DNA from 2 places in the Exiguobacterium sp. s56 genome. Region 2 is predicted to be linked to the other one. Evidence: riboswitches for the same ligand, from Rfam matches in the RefSeq annotation. Region 2 holds a riboswitch; the other holds the start of a gene.
The links. A riboswitch is a leader RNA that binds a small molecule or an ion and turns the genes downstream of it on or off. The one in region 2 is predicted to bind FMN.

Region 1 (4,825 bases), on a different contig from region 2:
GCCAAAGCACTTGGCACATCACGTAAAGAATCGCTCTCAGCGACAGCGAACATCTTCGTCGGTCAGACGGAAGCACCGCTCGTCATCAAACCTTACCTTCCAACGATGACGCAATCGGAACTCTTCGCTGTCATGGTCGGTGGTCTCGCCTCGGTTGCCGGTTCAGTTCTTGCTGGATACGCTGCTCTTGGTGTACCGCTCGAGTACTTGCTCGCAGCGAGCTTCATGGCTGCTCCTGCTGGTCTCATGTTCGCGAAAATCATCGTCCCGGAAACAGACGTACCGGATGACGATATCGAAATCGCTGAAGATGAAGAGAACAAGGCAGCGAACTTCGTCGATGCAGCCGCTCGCGGTGCCTCTGACGGTCTCTTCCTTGCATTGAACGTCGGTGCGATGCTTCTCGCCTTCGTTTCATTGATCGCGCTCGTTAACTTGATTCTCGGTGGAATCGGTGGCTTGTTCGGTTTCGACGGTCTCACGCTTCAATTGATTCTTGGTTATGTGTTCGCACCGCTCGCATTCGTGATCGGTGTGCCATGGGCAGATGCTGTTCAATTCGGTAGCTTCCTCGGACAAAAACTCGTGTTGAACGAATTCGTCGCTTTCTCTGAATTCGCACCAATCATCGGTTCTGGTGACCTCTCGGCACGTACGGAAGCTATGATCGCGTTCGCACTCTGTGGATTCGCTAACATCTCGTCACTCGCTATCCTTCTCGGTGGTCTTGGTGGAATGGCACCGAACCGTCGGAACGATATCGCGCGCATGGGTGTCCTCGCGATTCTCGCAGGTACGCTTGCTAACTTGATGTCAGCCACGCTTGCTGGTCTGCTTCTCTAATCAAATACGATATACTCAGAGTGATCACTTCGGTGGTCACTCTTTTTTGGGGAGGAATGACATATGTATGGAATGATAGCGCTTTTTGATGAACAAACGGAGAAACGAATTCAAGAGGTATGGGAAGGCTTGAAACAAGAAGGAATTACTTCTTATGCATATGAAGTCTCGAATCGACAACCTCATATAACATTAGCTAGTTACAGTAGTTTGAATGTTGAGGCGTATATCGAACTGATGGACAGCTACTATCAATCGAAGGAGATTATAAATCTAACATTTAGTACGTTGGGTACGTTCATTCAATCGAGTGCACTTTTTCTTTCACCTACAATCTCATCCGGATTGAGGAGCCTCCACTTAGAGCATTATTGTATATTTGGGGAGTTTAATGATAACGCTGAGTCCTTATATTTGCCGGACTCATGGATTCCGCACTGTACACTGGCAAACAGATTGTCTAAAGAAAAGATGAAAGATGCTTTTGAATATTGTACTGATATTGTAAAACCTATAGCTGGAAAAATTGTAGAGGTGGCATTAATTGAATTAGTAACACCGATTCACGTTCGAGTATTACATAGAGTAAAATTATCCGCACAAAAGTAACAAAGCTAAGTTACTTAGGTGCATTCTTCTGTCAGGTTTGTCATATGTGACTAGGACCGATAGAAGGGATTGACCAGGAAACGGTGGGGTTTTATCGTTCCTGACGAGGTATATCCACTTCTTGGAGTCTCGGCCAAGTGGCTTGCCAATTCTTTTTATTGATCCGGGCTCGATAAATATGATGGTGTGAAGCGTCGTTCGCAAAGGCCGGGGTCGGTCGTAACTTTAGTTCGACTATGTCGTCGATACCGTAAGGGGCGGCCAGCTTCAAGCGTCCGCCCGCACCAAGACTGACACCGATGGCCGTGACCGTCTCAGGGAAATGGGCCAAGGCATCGACCGCAGATTGATACGGTGGCAATTGATTGACCAGATGCATGCGGGCCTGGTTTTTGACCGACCAAGGGACGTTCGGTAACAGGTCGTGCAGTTGTGCCTCATACTGTTTTTCAATCGCCTCGTCGATGTGAGATCGGTCAAAGTAGATGACATCGACGTCCTCGATCGGCGTCGGTACTTCGTAGCCGTGCGCGTCATCCCATATTTTTGCCCGCACGTATCCGGCACAAATCCACCAATCGGGTAAACCGAGCGAAGCGACGATTGTCAACAGACGCATCAGTTCCACATCAGTCTCTAAAAAATGGGTCACATCTTCAGTCGTGTTCAATCCATCTCCTCCTATTCTCTCATTAGCATAGCGTACCTATACAAAAAGCACCTAGACCCCGGTCTAGGTGCTTGTCAGTTACGCTTGAAGTTGCATGCGCTGGCGTTCGATCCACGGCTTCAATTTGAGGAAGAGTGGGACGAACAAGGCGCTGATCAACAAGGCCTTAATGAAGTTGAACGGCAAGATACCGTATAGGACGAGGTCCGTTTTGACTGCCGGTTGCGCCATCTCGGTCATGCCGAAGAAGAACGCGTAGGCTGGTAAGATGAGCAAATAGTTCAAGATTGCCAAGCTGAGTGCCATCGTGATCGTACCGGCCACGAGGCCTGAAGCGAGCGCTTTATTCGTTTTACGTTTATGGTAGAACCATGCGACCGGATACATGAAGGCGACGCCTGCAAAGAAGTTCGCGACTTCGCCGACCGGAACGCCGCCACCGTTGAAGACATAGTAGAGGACGTTTTTTAGAGCGACGACCACGACGCCTGCGAGTGGGGAGAACACGATCCCGGCGACGAGCGCGGGAATGTCACTGAAATCCACTTTTAGGAACGGTGGTAGGAAAGGCAGCGGGAAGTTAAAGAGCATGAGGACAAAAGAAATGGCCCCGAGCATCGATAGCGTCACCAGTGTTGTCAATCGTTTGTTGCGCGTTGTTTTCATCAAAATCTCTCCTTTTGTCGCTCCTTGATGAATGGCACCCGTCGCATAGAAAAACCCGATTGTATCAAACAATCGGGAGAGTTTACGCGCATACGAAATAGATGTTCTCATCGGTGTTTAGACCACGCCGAAGAAAACATCCGGATATCGGTCGGATGCCGCCATCTTCTCCCATCCAGACTTTACTGTCGGCTTTCGAATCTCACGAAATCAGCAAGCAACGCCTTGCTCGCTCACGGGCTGAGAAGAACTTGTCTTCAATACCGCCGGTCGGGAATTTCACCCTGCCCCGAAGATGGAACGATTTAATTTTTTTTGTTACAGTTTAGTTATACAAGATATTTCACAAAATCTCAAGTCAGTTGACTTGAAGTTAAGATAACGAAGGAGGAGTTCAGATGATTCATTTGACAGAATCAGCCGCATTACAAGTCATCGATATGATGAAACAGACCGAACGCCCCGACGACCAGTACTTGCGGATCAAAGTGCAAGGGGGCGGGTGTACCGGCCTGTCTTATGGGATGGGGTTTGATGAGGATAAGACAGACAAGGACGTTCAGTTTGACCACTATGGTGTCCGTGTCATCGTCGCGGAAGCCGATCACGGGGTCGTCGACGGTCTCGAGATTGACTATAAGCAGTCGATGCTCGGAGGCGGCTTCACGATTAAAAATCCGAACGCCATCGCCACGTGCGGTTGCGGCTCGAGTTTCCGGACGGCATCGAACGCCGGGACACCTGGGGATTGCTAAACGAAAGGCCAATCATGTCTCATGATTGGCCTTTTTTGTATTCAGTCTGTCTCTTCAATCAGAATTAATCGAATGAGTTTCGAAGCCGCGTCTAACTCGATTTGATGTTGCCAAGGACGAAACGCTGTGATTTTACACGTGTCGTTCGTGATGCGGAACGAACAGACGCTCTCTTCCTCTTGGTCAAGGACCGAGTAACGGCTGAAGTCCGATAAGCTTTGGTAAATGGCATATTGTGTCGGTAATTCACACGACCATCCTTTTTCTAATGTGATCTGATGCATGCGTCTCGCCTCTTTCTTCTCTATATATATAAGAATAACAAAAATATTCAAGGATGTGGAAGATTAGTCGAGAGGATGCAAGGGAAAATGAAAAGAGATGTCATTTCATGTAGGAGGGGCAGGGACGATGAGAAAAGTATTGATTTTCGGTGGCTCACGCTATTTTGGAAAGCGGTTGGCGCTTCGGTTGGCGGAGGCCGGTGACGATGTGACGATTGTGACGCGTGGACAACTGCAAGTACCCGAGGCGGAGGGCATCCGGTCGATCAGAGGGGACCGACAGTCGGTGGCGACGATGAAAGATTTGTCACGCGACCATTATGATGTCGTCTATGACAATATTTGCTTTAACCCGTACCAGGCAAAGATCGCCTCGGACGCTTTCATGGACCAAGTCGGTAAATATGTGCTCACGTCGACGATGTCGGTTTATGCGCCAGGCGCCGAGTTGAAAGAAAGTGATTTCAATCCGCTCCATCATGACTATCATCTCGAATCCGAACATGATTACGGGCAAGGGAAGCGAGAGGCTGAATCTTATTTCTTCCATCGCGCCTCGTTCCCGGTCGCGACGGTCCGCTTGCCAATCGTGCTCGGACCCGACGACTATACAGACCGTCTCAAGTTTTATATCGACGCCGTCCGACGGGAAGAGCCGATCGTACTGCATCACCCGGAAGCGAAGATGGGGTTCATCTCAAGCTTTGAGGCGGCCGCCTTTCTAGAATGGGTCGGTCGGGCGAACGTGACCGGACCGTTCAACGCGGCGAGTGAAGGGGTCATCTCGCTCGGGGCACTCATGGAACGGATCGGCCATCACTTAAATAAACCGGTCCAGATTATCAAAGATGGCGAGTCGTCGCCGTACGATACGGACGTCGACTATTATATGTCGATTGCCGAGGCGAAAAAGGCCGGGTTCGTCTTCACCCAACTCGACGACTGGCTCGACCGGGTCATTGTACAAACAATCCGCAAATGAAAAATGGCCCTCATCA
Region 2 (4,825 bases):
TACGTATGGCCATGCGTTCGGGGATGAAGTGTTAATCGAGGCCGGGGCGCTGTTCAGTCGTCTCGTCCGAAGCGGTGACCTCGTCACGCGTTACGGCGGCGAAGAGTTCGTGTTCGTCTTTCCGCGCATGGATGAGGCGGCTGCCATCGTGACGGGGGAGAAGATCCGCCAAGCGCTCCGCGCCCATCCGTTCGGCTCCGAAGGGATCCGCGTCCAAGTGACGGCGAGCATCGGCATCGAGACGATCCACGAGTATGACGACCTCGACACGCTACTCCGCCACGCCGACCGCGCCATGTACGTCGGTGCAAAATTCAACGGCCGGGACCGTGTCGCCCATTATCGCGATACGTCGACGGAACGGATTCAATGATGAAAGAGAACACCAATAAGCCGGTGTTCTTCTTTTTCGTCTAATCAACATGAACGATGTTCGACCGACGCCCTCCGTTCCTGGGGCGATGCGGATGACTCCGCAGCGCATGCCGCGCTTTACGGGGTCATCCTTGCATTGCTCTCCCCTAGGAGTTCGGGCACCGGCCAAGGCATCGTTCAACAAATATTGAACGAACTTCCATGTCTGACACGGGACATTGATGTACCGTGGCGCGTTCGATGCGCTCGTCCGTCGGCGCCCCGACTCTTGCAGGATAGCAATCCGACGGAGACCCAGCAGCGTAAGCGATGCGGCTCCGGGATTGCCTGCAGAAAGCGTGGGCGCCGAAAGGACGATGACGCAACATCTACAAAATAAAGGAGGACACCGGATACCCGGCGTCCTCCTTATGAATGAAAGATTATAATTTCTGATTGAAAATTTCTGACTCGACCGCGTGAATCGCAGCCGACCATGAACCGTAACGATGAAGAATTGCTTTCGTGGATGGTTTGTTGTTCCGTTTTGCCCATTCGCGATACGCTTCGAAGGAAAGAGAGAAGCCCATCTCGTGAATCGCTTCACGGAGTGCGGTGGAGAGCTCTGATTTCGAGTACGTCACACTCGCTTCAAGTCCGGCTTCGGCGCAGGCGTCATGCCACGAACCGAACGTCTTGACGATATGGTAATGGCTCGGTGCTTTCGGATGGAGCTTGCGCCATTCCTGATACTTTTTGAGCGTGATAATCGATCCCATGTCGCGCGAGTAGAGGGCGAGTGTCTCGATGATATCTTCACGCGTGTACTTTGGCATTTTGTCCGGGAGATCGACAGTCGCCTCTCCGTGCCATTCATAGCCGGCGATTGCAAGCGCCTCGGCCCATGACCCGAACTGTCGGATAATCGACTCGGGAGATGGCCAGCTTTGTTCCATCGCGAAGCGACGATACACAGAGCGTCGTGGACGTTCCTTCAACAAGTCGCCGAGCAGTCGAATACAGTGAATCATCCTCTGCTGTTCGGTGGACAAGTGGTGGGATTTAGTGGATAGCGTTTGACTCAATGATGGTTCCTCCTTCCATGGACTCATATCTGAACCGACAAAGATGACGAAGTTGCTTCTACAATCATACTATCGGCCAGTTTTTACAATTTATAAGTGCATTGTTCAAGTTTTTTTAAACCGATTTTATGAACGGGTAGGTCTAAAGTCCTGTTTATACTTTGAAAAAATGGTAACAGTTCTATTACAAATTTAATATTAAATGGGTTCAATTGTAAACAAAAAGTTTTATCGTGGCTAATATGTAATAATCTGTACGAAAAAGTACCCAACTGGCCAATGGGGTCATCACCGTCGCACCAGTTGAGTACTCTTCTATAATAAATTTAATTTTCAGACTAATCAAATGAAAGTTTTGAAAATAACGATTTTTTTTTGAAAGGGTGGTCAGTGAAACGAACGGTCTGCTAAAATAATGGAATTGATGTAAATAAGAAAAGAGGATGTTACGATATGACAATATGGTTATTTTATCTCCTACTCGGCTTGATTCAAGGGTTCACCGAGCCGATTCCAATCTCATCAAGCGGTCACTTGGTCATCTTCCAAGAGCTGTTTGATATCGAGTTACCGGGGCTCTCCTTCGAGATTTTCGTGAACTTTGCCTCGTTGCTCGCCGTGTTAACGATTTATCGGCAGGACGTCGTCCGTCTCGTCGTCAGTCTGTGGACGTTCTTGTTTAAAAAGGACCGCAGTGACGAGACGATGGTCGACGTCAAGTTCATTGGTCTCTTGCTCGTCGCCACGGTCCCAGCCGGTGTGCTCGGCGTCCTGTTCGGCGATTGGATTGGCGAGAAGCTCAGCGGCGTCGCCACGGTCGGTTATACGCTTATCCTGACCGGGGTCGCGCTCTGGTTCATCCGGAATATGCGAGGGAATAAAGGAGACGGCGGCATCACGCTCCGCGACGCCATCTTAATCGGTCTCGCTCAAGCGGTCGCGCTCATCCCAGGGATCAGTCGCTCCGGGGCGACAATCGTCATGGCGATGTTGCTCGGCATCAAACAAGAGTCGGCGCTTCGCTTCTCGTTCTTCCTGTTCATCCCGATCAGTCTCGGGGTGACGATTTTAGAGGGACCGGAGTTGTTCACGAATCCAGAAACACGTGATTTGTTCGGACCGCTCATCTTGGCGTTCATCGCCTCGTATGCGCTCACGGCCATCTCGCTCAAATGGTTCCAGCACATCATGGCGAAAGGCGAGCTCAAATACTTCTCCTTCTATTGCTGGGTTGTCGGACTCCTCGTCGTTTTATTCTTGGCTTGATTTACAAAGCGTTGCTCACACGAGCGGCGCTTTTTTTGCGCATTTCGTTTTGCCATCCATTTATTTTTGCGCTAAAGTGGAGACGTACAAACAAATATTCCTTCGGGGTCGGGTGAAAGTCCCAACCGGCGGTGATGGGCGCGAGCCTTAAGTCCGTGACCCGGTCGCACGTGTGCGAACGGTGGATCTAGTGCGATTCTAGAGCCGACAGTATAGTCTGGATGGGAGAAGGAAACATGACAGGTCCACGCGACCTGTAGTTCGTCGTACGTTTTTCTGTAAAGAAAACGCTTATTTGGCTTGCCCAAATGACGACGGACGACTCCCACCGAGACCTTGAGGATCATTCCTTGAGGTCTTTTTGTTTGTACGAAACAAGGAGGGAGATTATGCAACAGTACATGCAACAAGCCATCCAATTGGCCAAATCCGCCTCTTCGACCGGCGTCAATCCGCGCGTCGGGGCCGTCGTCGTCAAGGACGGTCGAGTCGTCGGGTTCGGCGCCCACTTGAAGGCGGGGGAAGCGCACGCCGAAGTGCACGCCATCCGCATGGCCGGTGCTGCCGCCTATGGCGCCACGATGTATGTCACGCTCGAACCGTGCTCGCATTATGGCAAGACACCGCCGTGTGCCGATTTAGTCGTAGAGTCGGGCATCAAACGGGTCGTCATCGCGATGACCGACCCGAATCCGCTCGTGTCAGGGCAAGGCATCGCTCGATTGAAAGCGGCCGGGATTGATGTCGAAGTCGGTCTGCTCGAGAGTGAGGCACGAACGCTCAACGTGGCGTTCTTGCGCTCGCTCGAGACGAAACGGCCGTATGTCATCTTAAAGACGGCGACGAGCCTTGACGGCAAAGTCGCCCTCGATACCGGTGACAGCAAGTGGGTGACCGGAACCGAAGCGAGACGGGACGTCCATGAACTGCGGGCGTCGGTCGATGCGATTTTGACCGGTGTCGGCACTGTCCTCGCTGATGACCCGGCCCTCACCGTCCGGCTCGACCGCGAGACGACGGAACCGCTCCGGGTCGTGCTAGACCGAGAGTTACGCACGCCGCTGTCAAGTCAGCTCGTCCGGACGGCGAACGATGTGCCGGTGCTACTCTACACGACGTCCGACGATCAAACGAAGCGGGACGCGTTCATCGAGCGCGGCGTCGAACTCGCGGCGTACACGTCGCTCGACGCTGTGCTGCAAGACGTCTACGCACGCGGCATCGGTCGTCTGCTCGTCGAAGCGGGACCGACGCTCGTCACATCACTCTTGGACGGACGGTTCATCGACGAGTGGGTCATGTACCAGTCACCGCGCGTGTTCGGCGGCAAGGGCGGATTTTACCGTTCGCATCATGACGGTCCGCTCGATGCAATCAATCGATATGACGTGCAATCGGTCGAGACGGTCGGCGCCGACATCAAACTCATCATGCGAGAGGGGGAGTCCGATGTTCACGGGAATCGTTGAAGAAATCGGCAGTGTCAAGGCAGTGAAACGCAACGGTCCGTCCCTCCGGCTCACGCTCGCCGGAAAAATCGTCCTCGAGGACGTGAAGCTCGGTGACAGTATCTCCGTCAACGGCATCTGTCTCACCGTGACGACGTTCGATCGTGACAGCTTCTCGGTCGATGTCATGCCGGAAACGCTGAAGGCGTCGAGTCTCGACGGGGTCCGCCCCGGCACGAACGTTAACTTGGAGCGGGCTATGCCCGCGAACGGACGCTTCGGTGGTCACTTCGTATCGGGTCACGTCGACGGGGTCGGGCGCATCGTCAAAAAACAATCGCTCGCGAACGCGGTCTATGTCGACATCAGCTGTGAGCCATCTCTCCTCCGTTATATCGTCCCGAAAGGTTCGATTTCGGTCGACGGGACGAGCTTGACGGTGTTTGATGTGACGGAACGCGGCTTCACGTTGTCGCTCATCCCGCACACGTACAGTGAGACAGTGCTCGGGATGAAACAGGCTGGGGATGCGGTCAATTTGGAATGTGACATGTTGGCTAAGTATATGGAAAAACTCGTAAGTCAAAAACCGATGACGCTCGAATCGCTGGCGTCACAAGGGTATGGAAAGGCGGGATGGTAATGTTTCACTCGATTAAAGAAGCAGTCGAA

Region 1: linked by a shared signal. The riboswitch ahead of KNP71_RS08030 (ECF transporter S component) and the one ahead of ribD (bifunctional diaminohydroxyphosphoribosylaminopyrimidine deaminase/5-amino-6-(5-phosphoribosylamino)uracil reductase RibD) in region 2 are both predicted to bind FMN.

The regions. Positions count from the first base shown of each region.
Region 1 is NZ_JACSLR010000006.1:131,025-135,849, forward strand. It holds gene KNP71_RS08015 (NupC/NupG family nucleoside CNT transporter) at 1-843, shown strand, start outside; gene KNP71_RS08020 (2'-5' RNA ligase family protein) at 907-1,452, shown strand; gene KNP71_RS08025 (nucleotidyltransferase family protein) at 1,544-2,071, opposite strand; gene KNP71_RS08030 (ECF transporter S component) at 2,201-2,788, opposite strand; FMN riboswitch at 2,948-3,089, opposite strand; gene KNP71_RS08035 (HesB/IscA family protein) at 3,187-3,543, shown strand; gene KNP71_RS08040 (hypothetical protein) at 3,585-3,827, opposite strand; gene KNP71_RS08045 (Rossmann-fold NAD(P)-binding domain-containing protein) at 3,955-4,809, shown strand.
Region 2 is NZ_JACSLR010000003.1:72,914-77,738, reverse strand. It holds gene KNP71_RS04625 (GGDEF domain-containing protein) at 1-373, shown strand, start outside; gene KNP71_RS04620 (homing endonuclease associated repeat-containing protein) at 798-1,439, opposite strand; gene KNP71_RS04615 (undecaprenyl-diphosphate phosphatase) at 1,893-2,705, shown strand; FMN riboswitch at 2,800-2,942, shown strand; gene ribD (bifunctional diaminohydroxyphosphoribosylaminopyrimidine deaminase/5-amino-6-(5-phosphoribosylamino)uracil reductase RibD) at 3,095-4,174, shown strand; gene ribE (riboflavin synthase) at 4,155-4,796, shown strand; gene KNP71_RS04600 (bifunctional 3,4-dihydroxy-2-butanone-4-phosphate synthase/GTP cyclohydrolase II) at 4,796-4,825, shown strand, end outside.